DNA from 2 places in the Streptosporangium album genome. Region 1 is predicted to be linked to the other one. Evidence: riboswitches for the same ligand, from Rfam matches in the RefSeq annotation. Region 1 holds a riboswitch; the other holds the start of a gene.

Region 1 (4,361 bases):
GGTCTACTGGCATCAGGTCGACCACGCAGTCGCTCAGCGACACCAGGCCCGTGCTGGGAAGGGCGGTGTCCTGCCAGTCCTGGCGATCAGCGCGTGGGGCGACCCGATAGCCGGCAAGGGCGTAGCCGGGCTCCATCGCGCCATCTCTTCTCAAGATCAGTCCTTTTGGGGTTGGTCCGGGCAGCTGGCCTCGACCCACGTTGCGGTGAGGTCCCGGCAGACGATGGTGGTGGACCCGGTGTGGCAGGCGATCTCGTGGGCGCATCCGTCCGGGTGCGGCAGCACCTCGTCCAGGATGACCTCACCGAGTCGGGTCACGCGAGGCATGTCTGATGCGGTCTGCAGCGTGAAGCGGGTCACGCCCGTGTAGCGGATGGTCAGGTCTTCCTCGTGTTTCCAGCAGTTGTGCCGGAATCCGAGCTGCATCCAGCCGTCGTCACCGTCCTCACCGGACAGGGTCTGGTCCAGCTTCAGTTCGGGTACGGCCAGGGGCTGGGCGAACGTATCGGCCTGGTTCTCGCTCGGGGCTAGCCACGCGCCGACGGGGTCGTCCTCGGGAAACGATCACCCTGATTCCGGGAAGCGATCTTCCTGGCACCTACTCCGCGCCTGGCAAGGGCCACTCGTGAACTCTCCACAAGGTCGAGTGGCCCGGTTCCGTATTATGGATCCGGGCCTTTTCGCTGTTCAGCGGCTATGCGGTCGGTTCCTCCGTGGGGGAGGCCGTACGGCCTCGGCAGGGCTCTCGCGGACTGGAGCCGGCGAAAAGTCAGCCAACACCGCCTGAGCCCTGCGCAGTGCCCTTGCGGCAGATGACGAAGTCGGCGAAGGCATGTCGGCCGGGCCGGTCGCCGATCGCATCGATCGCCTTGCGGATGCCGCGTAATTGATCCACGGTCATCTGCAGCGGCGGTTCGTCCGGCTGGTAGGTGGTGAGGACGGGGTAGTCCACACCCGGCTCGTTGGTCATCTCGATGTGGCAGCCGAGGACGTGGGTGACCGGCCGGACGTCGGCGAACCCGATCAAGCGGTCGATAGTCCTGCCGAAGGCGGCCCAGTCCTCCACATACAGCCGTCCTGGATACACCGTGTCGCCGGTGAGCAGGAATCCGGTGTGGGGGTCGTAGAACGTGACGGCCGCCTCATGGTGCCCGGGGGTGGCCAGGCACTCCAGTACTCGGCCCCCGAGATCGACTTGAGCCACCCGGTCGGGGGCGTCGGCGAACCCGAAGTACTCCCAGGCGCTTTTCAGATCCGCTCCCACGACGACGGTGTCGGGGCGGTCGGTGAACTGGGCGTCTCCGGCGATGTGGTCACGGTGGGCGTGGGTGTGCAGGACGAGCAGCGGGTAGCCGTCTCGGGGATGCTCGGCCAGCCGGCGTCCGGTCAGGTCGTCGACGACCCGGCGCAGAGGGAAGAACTCGGCGGACGCGGTGGCTCCGGTGTCGATGAGTACGGCTCGGGTGCTGCCGAACATCAGGAACAGGAATGGCGCCTCGTAGTTGATCGCCATGTTCTGGCGCAGGATGAACGTGTGCTCGTCGTAGGAGTACACCTGGATGTCGGGATCGGTGTTGTGCTTCGCTGACGGCGACCCGTGGATCCAGCGGACGTCCAGTGCGCGAGGCTCGGGCGTCTCAGACGTGAAATCGACCGGATGCGTGCTTCCGCCCATGACGTCTCCTGAGAGCGTCGTCTTGGCAGTCCGGGTACGGCGCCCATCTCGTCCGGGGCAGGCGCTTATGCGCCTCCAGGGGGAAACTTATACGCACCGACCGGGCCGTTCAACCGTTCTCACCCGCGGACCTGCTTGGGCGGGGCTGGGCCACCGCTCAGCGGCCTCGGCGGGTGACCCTGACCGCTGGCCGGCGAGACCTCCGATTCCGGCGAGATGGTGCGTGTCTTTCCGCAACGCCTCCGCGATGGCCATGCTCCATCACCCCAAGGTCCGAATGGCCCTGCTCTCATCAGGAGGAAGGCCCGGTTCCAGTTCACAGCACGGTTCCGAAAGGTAAAATCCACGCTGTGCGTATCAACCGCTGACAGGACTTCGGTGTGACTGCCAGAACGACACGCAAGATCTGGATACCGGTCGCGGTCGCGGTCGTCCTGGCAGGCGTGATCATCGCGACCTCGTATGAGGTTCTGCCAACGCTGCGGGTCGAGTGGTGCAAGCTGTTTCCCGAGCAGCGCTCCGCGGTCGCCACTCCACCGCCCGACGCAACCCCGGAACAGGTCGTCACGGCATACCTGCAAGCCGTGGCGGCCAGGGACGACGACACCGCGCGGGCCCTGTCCGCACCCTCTTTCCTGGCGAGGCATGGCGATAGGGGCATCGGCTGCTCCTATCGCCGTCTTGACCTGATCTGGGTTGGCGAACCCCGTACAGACAGTTCTGCATATGCCCGGCTCGTGTCCGCTGTTCCTACCCGATACAAGGTCGATCTGGAGGAAGAGGGGCCCGAAATGGACGGGGAACGTCGTTACGACTTCCTGGTCGGCCGAAACGCTCCCTCGGAGCGGTGGCGGATCATCGACTACGGCAACGGATGAGGCAGGGCTGGAAAACATACTGGGCCCGGAACACCCGGGGGTGGCCGGGCTCCTCAGAGCCCCGGCCTGAGGTCAGGACTCCTCGACATGCGACACCCGGAGATAGGCGCGCCGGGTGGTCATGGTGACCGGTGCGGCCAGCGGCATATCCGTTGTCCGGACGCCCGGTCGTCTTCTCGTGAACGCCACGAACTCAATCGTTCACGTTTTCTTTCAGCCATGAATTGATCAGGTTTGACACCTGCCGTGAGTTGCGATCCATCATGATCATGTGGGAGTTCCCGCGGTAGCCTTCGGACGGCAGGTCGATCCAGGTCGACTTGCCACCGGCCTTCCGCAGGGCGTCATGGAACCTCCTGGTAGAGGTGTACAGCTCCGTCCATGAGTTGCCGGGTTCGTTCAGCCCGAGACGGTCGCCCCAGATGATGAGGTGCGGAATCCGGCTAAGCCGTTTGAGGTCCACGGAGTCCGGGTCGGGAGCGCCTGACGGCTCGATCGCGACGTGGGCGCGGACGAGGTCGGGCGCGGCGATCGTCGAGGCGAATCCGAGCGGTCCAGCGGCGCTGTGGGTGAGTACCACGTTCGGCCCGACCTGGGCGACGAGCGCGTTGTACCCGGCCTGGGTGGACTGGTCGTACGTCCGAAAGCGAGGCACCACCTGCTTGACGAACCGGTCGAATGCGGCGACGGGGAACTGCGTGTCGGGATACGGCCGACGCTTCGCCGGATCGGTGGCGTACGATCCGGCGGGGCCGATCCGAAACAGCTCCCACAGCTCCTGCTTGGTGCGGAACAGTGGTTCTGCCTGGGAGATTTCCGGATAGCGCTGCCATGAGGCGCGGCCACCGCCGAAGCCGTCGGCCAGGTGGACGTCGTGCCCACCGGCGAGGAACTGCTGCTGCCATCCCGGTCGGCCGTCCGGCGTGGTTTCGAAGGAGACGCCGGTGAGGCCGCCGCCGTGCCACATGAGCAGCGGCAACGAACTGCGGGGGCGTGCCAGCCGTACGAACTGGACGTAGACCTGACCGGTTTCGAAATCCCCGTTGGGATCCACGCGGGCCGGGGACCGCCCTGCCGCGACGAATGCGTCCCGGGACGGCGCATCGGCGAGAGTGATTGATTTTCCGCCGACGAAGTAGCTGCCCACTTCTCGCACGTGAATGCCGCCGTCGTCATTCGACAGAGCCATTCCTCCGGCGGATAAGGCGATCACGCCGGGCACGGCGCTTCCCAACAATTCGCGACGCTTCACTCTTGCTCCTCTTGGGTGCTAACCCCAATTTCTGAATGCGGATTACTGTCTTCAGGAGTCGTACGACCCGATGCGCCACGGCCAGGGCCTCAGCTCAAGGGCTGAGGATCCGCTGGACCCACTGGTCCCCCACGAGCCGATGTCTCCGGCGATCATGCAGGCGGTCAGGACGGCCCGCCTGAAGGAACTCGATCTCCACAGGCGTGACGACGAACCCCGCCCAGTGCGGAGGCACCGGCACGGGTGTGCCCGGAGGCCAGCGGCGGGAGGCCGCAGCCATGTCCGATTCCAGCTCAGCCCGGCCCGGAACCGGTGCGGACTGATGGCTCACCCAGGCTGCGAGCTGGGCGGGCCGAGCGCGACGGTGAAACTCCTCCTGTGCCTCCGCCTCGCTCATGCGTGCCGCGACACCGCGTATCATGACCTGCCGTCGTAGTGACATCCAGACGAACATCACCGCCACCCTGGGACAGGCGGCGATGTCGCCGGCCTTGGGCGAACGGCTGTCGGTGACGAAACCGATCCTGCGGCCGTCGAGCAGCTTCAGCGAGACGGT
Region 2 (4,361 bases), 390 kb from region 1:
ACCTCACCGTCCAGCTCCGCCACGATCAGCTCGTTGTTGGGATCGGTGTCGATGGCCTCGAAGGCGGCGCGGTGCTCGTCGCCGAAGTCGCCGGTGCGGGCGGCGGAGACGACATCGTCGGCGATCATGGCCACGAGCAGCGGAACGTCCTCGGCCCGGGCGATACGGAAGGTCACTGTCATGACGGCCAACCTATCGAGGGGCCGTGGCTCAGGGATGGGTCAGGGTTGCTCCCCGATGCGGTCAGGGGGTCCGGAAGGGCAGTGTTGGTGTCATGAACGACGAACTGACTCGACGTGACGAGATGTCCCTCGCCGGTGCGGCCCTGCGGGGAGCGCCGTGGAGGGCCGCCGCGGTGACCGGTGGCGCGGTCGCGGCCGCCAGTTTCGGCATGGGCGTGCTCCTGCCGGGGAACGCCGACCTGACCTGGGCCCTGTCTCTCGGCATCGGCCTGTTCGCGCTGATCGCGGCGGTCGGCTCGGTCAGCAGGCCCGATCGCGGGGACCGGGTGACCCGGCAGGCCCGCCTCTGGGCCCTGCGCCGCCCCTGGCGGTTCTCCCTCTACCCGGCGCTCGGCGCCGCCGCGCTCATGTATCCCGTCCAGCTCGTCGTCGACGACGAGGGCGTGTTCGGCGCCGCGCTGGACGCGCTGCAGGGCGGTGTCGCGGTCTATCTGATCACCGCCGTCCTGGCCCTGACCCTCAGGGGACGCGGCCAGTCATCCCTGCCCCACGGCCACTGACCGGATCTCCGCCGGCGCCCGAGAGGGCCGGCGGGGACGGCATGTCCTCTCAGGCCCGCTCCACCACCCGCTTGATGCCTTCCAGAGTCCGCCGCATGTTGGCCTCGTTGTGGGCGGCCCTGTCCCGGACACCGGTGACCAGCCCGCCGACGACCCGCATGAAGGGGCCACGGGTGTCCCAGGTGCCCTGCTCCACGTGACAGCCCGTCCTGGTGGGGGTGATGCCGAAGCGCCACAGGGCCACGTCCAGCAGACCGGCGGCGCGGACGTGGTAGGCGAAGACCCTGCCGGGGTCGGCGGCGGTCACCGTGCAGACCGTGGACCAGTGCCGCCGCCCGCGGCTGTTGTGCCCCCGGAACCGGGCACCGGGCCGCGCCTCCCGGATCCGTCCGACCCATTCGGCACTCAGGCACTCGACGTTCCAGGCACTCATGTCGGTGATGTCGGTGACCAGCGCGTAGACCACTGCGGGCGGCGCCGAGACGTGGATGCTCACAGACGCGCTCGGGGGGCTCATGACGGCAGCATCCCCGACATAACATCACTCCGGCAAGAGCTGCCGGGTCCTCTCGTACTCGGCACGGCAGACGCAGAACTCGTTGCCCTCCGGGTCGAGCATGGTCACCCAGCCGACGCCTTCGGAGTCCCGCCGGTCGTCGTGGACCGTGGCGCCGAGCCCGAGCAGGCGTTCGACCTCCTGGTCGCGGGTGGTGCCGTCCGTACCGGTGACGTCCAGATGAATGCGGTTCTTGACCGTCTTGCCCTCCGGAACCCGGATGAACAGCAGATCCAGCTTGCCCTGGAGGAGAATCTCGTCGTCCTCCGGCTTGTCGTCCGGGTGGATCTCCCAGCCGGTGGCGTTGCTCCAGAAAGCCGCCAGCTCGTACGGCTGGGCGCAGTCAATGGTCACGAAGTGAACGTCGATCATGCCTCTACCCAACCGCGACACCACCTAAGGCGTCAAGATGGTTCTTCCTCCGCCGTCAGGGATGCTCAGTGGCCGCCACCGGCGAGGTTGAGGCCGACGACTCCGGCGAGAATGAGGGCGATCGAGACGATCTTGAGAAACGACACGTCGTCGCCGAGGAACAGCATGCCCAGAGACGCGGTGCCGACGGCGCCGATGCCCGTCCAGACGGCGTAGGCCGTACCGACCTCAAGGCTCTTGAGGCCCATGGCGAGGAGGCCGAAGCTGAGGACGGCCGAGACGGCGAACGCGACGCTCGGCAGTGGCACGGAGAACCCGTGGCTCATCTTGAGCGCGTAGGCCATGGCGACCTCGAACAGACCGGCGACGATGATGACGACCCAGGCCATGACGGCTCCTTCCATAAGGAGCGTCGTCTTTTCAGACCGGGTACGGCGCATCTCGTCCGGGAGCCGCCCTCATGGGAGCTCTAGTGGCAGAGCGTAGCAGTGGAAGTGCCCCCAGGGGTCGGCCGGGGCCCGCGCCGCGATCTCGCCGGGGATCCCCCACAGCGCGAGGTCCGCGCGCCACCGCTCGCCCATGAGACCGAGCCTGGAACGGCGAGACCTCCCGCTTCAGCCCCGCGCTCCGGACGGCCCCTCCGTGTCGCCCTGTCGCGCCGGGTGACCACCGGACCGCGACGTCACGCCGGCCGTACGGAGCAGGAGGCCGGCATGCGCCTCGGAACCGGCCGACCAGCGTGAGGACGGAGAGACGAGCGGAGAAGGCGGCGCGGGGTGTCCTACTGGTGCGATGTGACAAACGTCCTATCAGGGCGGTTTTTTTGGGGTTACTGGCGGGTAGCATTGTCGGTAAGGTTACTGGCCAGTATGTAACGAGTCCCGGTTCCCCCGGTTTCAAGGAGCAGACCCCATGGGCCACTACAAGAGCAACATCCGTGACCTGGAGTTCAATCTCTTCGAGGTGTTCGGGCGCCGGGAGATCCTGGGCACAGGACCCTACGCCGACCTCGACGAGGAGACCGTGCGGACCATCCTCGGCGAGGTCAACCGCCTGGCGACGGGCGTGCTGGCCGACTCCTTCGAAGAGGGTGACCGCACGCCCCCGGTCTTCGACCCCGCCACCGGGACGGTGACGATGCCGGAGGGCTTCAAGAAGTCCTTCGCCGCCTACCGTGACGCCGGCTGGACCAACCTCGGCCTGCCCGCCGAGCTGAACGGCCCCGGCCTGCCCAACAGCGTGAACTGGTCACTGGCCGAGATGGTCCTCGGCTCGAACCCGGCGATCTGGATGTACGCCAGCGGCCCGGCCTTCGCCCACGTGATGCACGTGATCGGCACCGAGGACCAGAGGCGCTACGCCGAGCTGGCCATCGAGAACCAGTGGGGCGCCACCATGGTCCTCACCGAGCCCGACGCCGGCTCCGACGTGGGCGCCGGCCGCGCGAAGGCCGTCCAGCAGCCCGACGGCACCTGGCACATCGAGGGCGTCAAGCGCTTCATCACCAGCGCCGAGCACGACATGGCCGAAAACATCTTCCATCTGGTCCTGGCCCGTCCCGAGGGACACGGCGTGGGCACCAAGGGCCTGTCGATGTTCCTGGTCTCGAAGTATCACGCCGACCTCTCGACCGGCGAGCTCGGCGAGCGCAACGGCGTCTACGTCACCAACGTCGAGAAGAAGATGGGCCTGAAGGTCTCCACGACCTGCGAGCTCACCTTCGGCGAGAAGCACCCGGCCGTGGGCACGCTGATCGGTGACGTGCACGAGGGCATCAAGCAGATGTTCATGATCATCGAGCACGCCCGGATGATGGTGGGCACCAAGGCGATCGCCACGCTCTCCACCGGCTACCTCAACGCCCTGGAGTACGCCAAGTCCCGCAAGCAGGGCGCCGACCTCACCCAGATGGCCGACAAGTCGGCCCCGCGCGTGGCCATCACCCGCCACCCGGACGTGCGCCGCGAGCTCATGCTCCAGAAGTCGTACGCCGAGGGCATGCGGGCACTGGTCCTGCTCACCGCCACCTACCAGGACGCGGTGCAGATCGCCGGCTTCGAGGGCCGCCGGGACGAGCACGCCGAGGCGATGAACGACCTGCTGCTCCCCCTGGTCAAGGGCGTCGGCTCCGAGCGCTCCTACGAGTTGCTGGCCCGCTCGCTGCAGACCCTGGGCGGCTCCGGCTACCTGCAGGACTACCCGATCGAGCAGTACATCCGGGACGCCAAGATCGACTCTCTGTACGAGGGCACGACGGCGATCCAGGGCATGGACCTGTTCTTCCGCAAGGTCCTGCGCAACCAGGGCACCGCCCTGGGCTCGCTGTACGGAGACATCAAGGCCTTCGCCGCCTCCGAGGCGGGCAACGGCCGCCTCAAGGAGGAGCGCAAGCTCCTCGACGAGGCCGCCGACGAGGTCAAGGCCATGGCCGACACCCTGGCGGGCTGGGCCATCGGCTCGCTGGAGGCCCCGGAGGAGGTCTACAAGGTCGGCCTCAACACCACCCGGTTCCTGCTCGCCCTGGGCGACGTGGTCATCGGCTGGCTGCTCCTGCGCCAGGCCGAGGTGGCGCTGGCCGCGCTGGGCTCCTCCGACAAGGACAAGGCCTTCTACACCGGCAAGGTCGCGGCGGCCTCGTTCTTCGCCCAGACCATCCTGCCCCGCCTCACCGCCGAGCGTCGCGTGCTGGAC

Evidence for each region. Region 1 has a riboswitch for guanidine ahead of FHR32_RS09755 (MBL fold metallo-hydrolase). Riboswitches for the same ligand answer to the same signal wherever they lie in the genome.
Region 2: linked by a shared signal. The riboswitch ahead of FHR32_RS11660 (DMT family transporter) and the one ahead of FHR32_RS09755 (MBL fold metallo-hydrolase) in region 1 are both predicted to bind guanidine.

What each region holds. Positions count from the first base shown of each region.
Region 1 is NZ_JACHJU010000001.1:2,084,528-2,088,888, reverse strand. It holds gene FHR32_RS09765 (hypothetical protein) at 1-154, opposite strand, end outside; gene FHR32_RS09760 (hypothetical protein) at 157-426, opposite strand; gene FHR32_RS09755 (MBL fold metallo-hydrolase) at 770-1,675, opposite strand; guanidine-III (ykkC-III) riboswitch at 1,687-1,754, opposite strand; gene FHR32_RS09750 (hypothetical protein) at 2,056-2,553, shown strand; gene FHR32_RS09745 (alpha/beta hydrolase) at 2,747-3,742, opposite strand; gene FHR32_RS09740 (pyridoxine/pyridoxamine 5'-phosphate oxidase) at 3,900-4,361, opposite strand, start outside.
Region 2 is NZ_JACHJU010000001.1:2,477,454-2,481,814, forward strand. It holds gene FHR32_RS11640 (GNAT family N-acetyltransferase) at 1-182, opposite strand, end outside; gene FHR32_RS11645 (hypothetical protein) at 275-742, shown strand; gene FHR32_RS11650 (SRPBCC family protein) at 792-1,259, opposite strand; gene FHR32_RS11655 (VOC family protein) at 1,284-1,670, opposite strand; gene FHR32_RS11660 (DMT family transporter) at 1,736-2,059, opposite strand; guanidine-III (ykkC-III) riboswitch at 2,077-2,143, opposite strand; gene FHR32_RS11665 (acyl-CoA dehydrogenase) at 2,583-4,361, shown strand, end outside.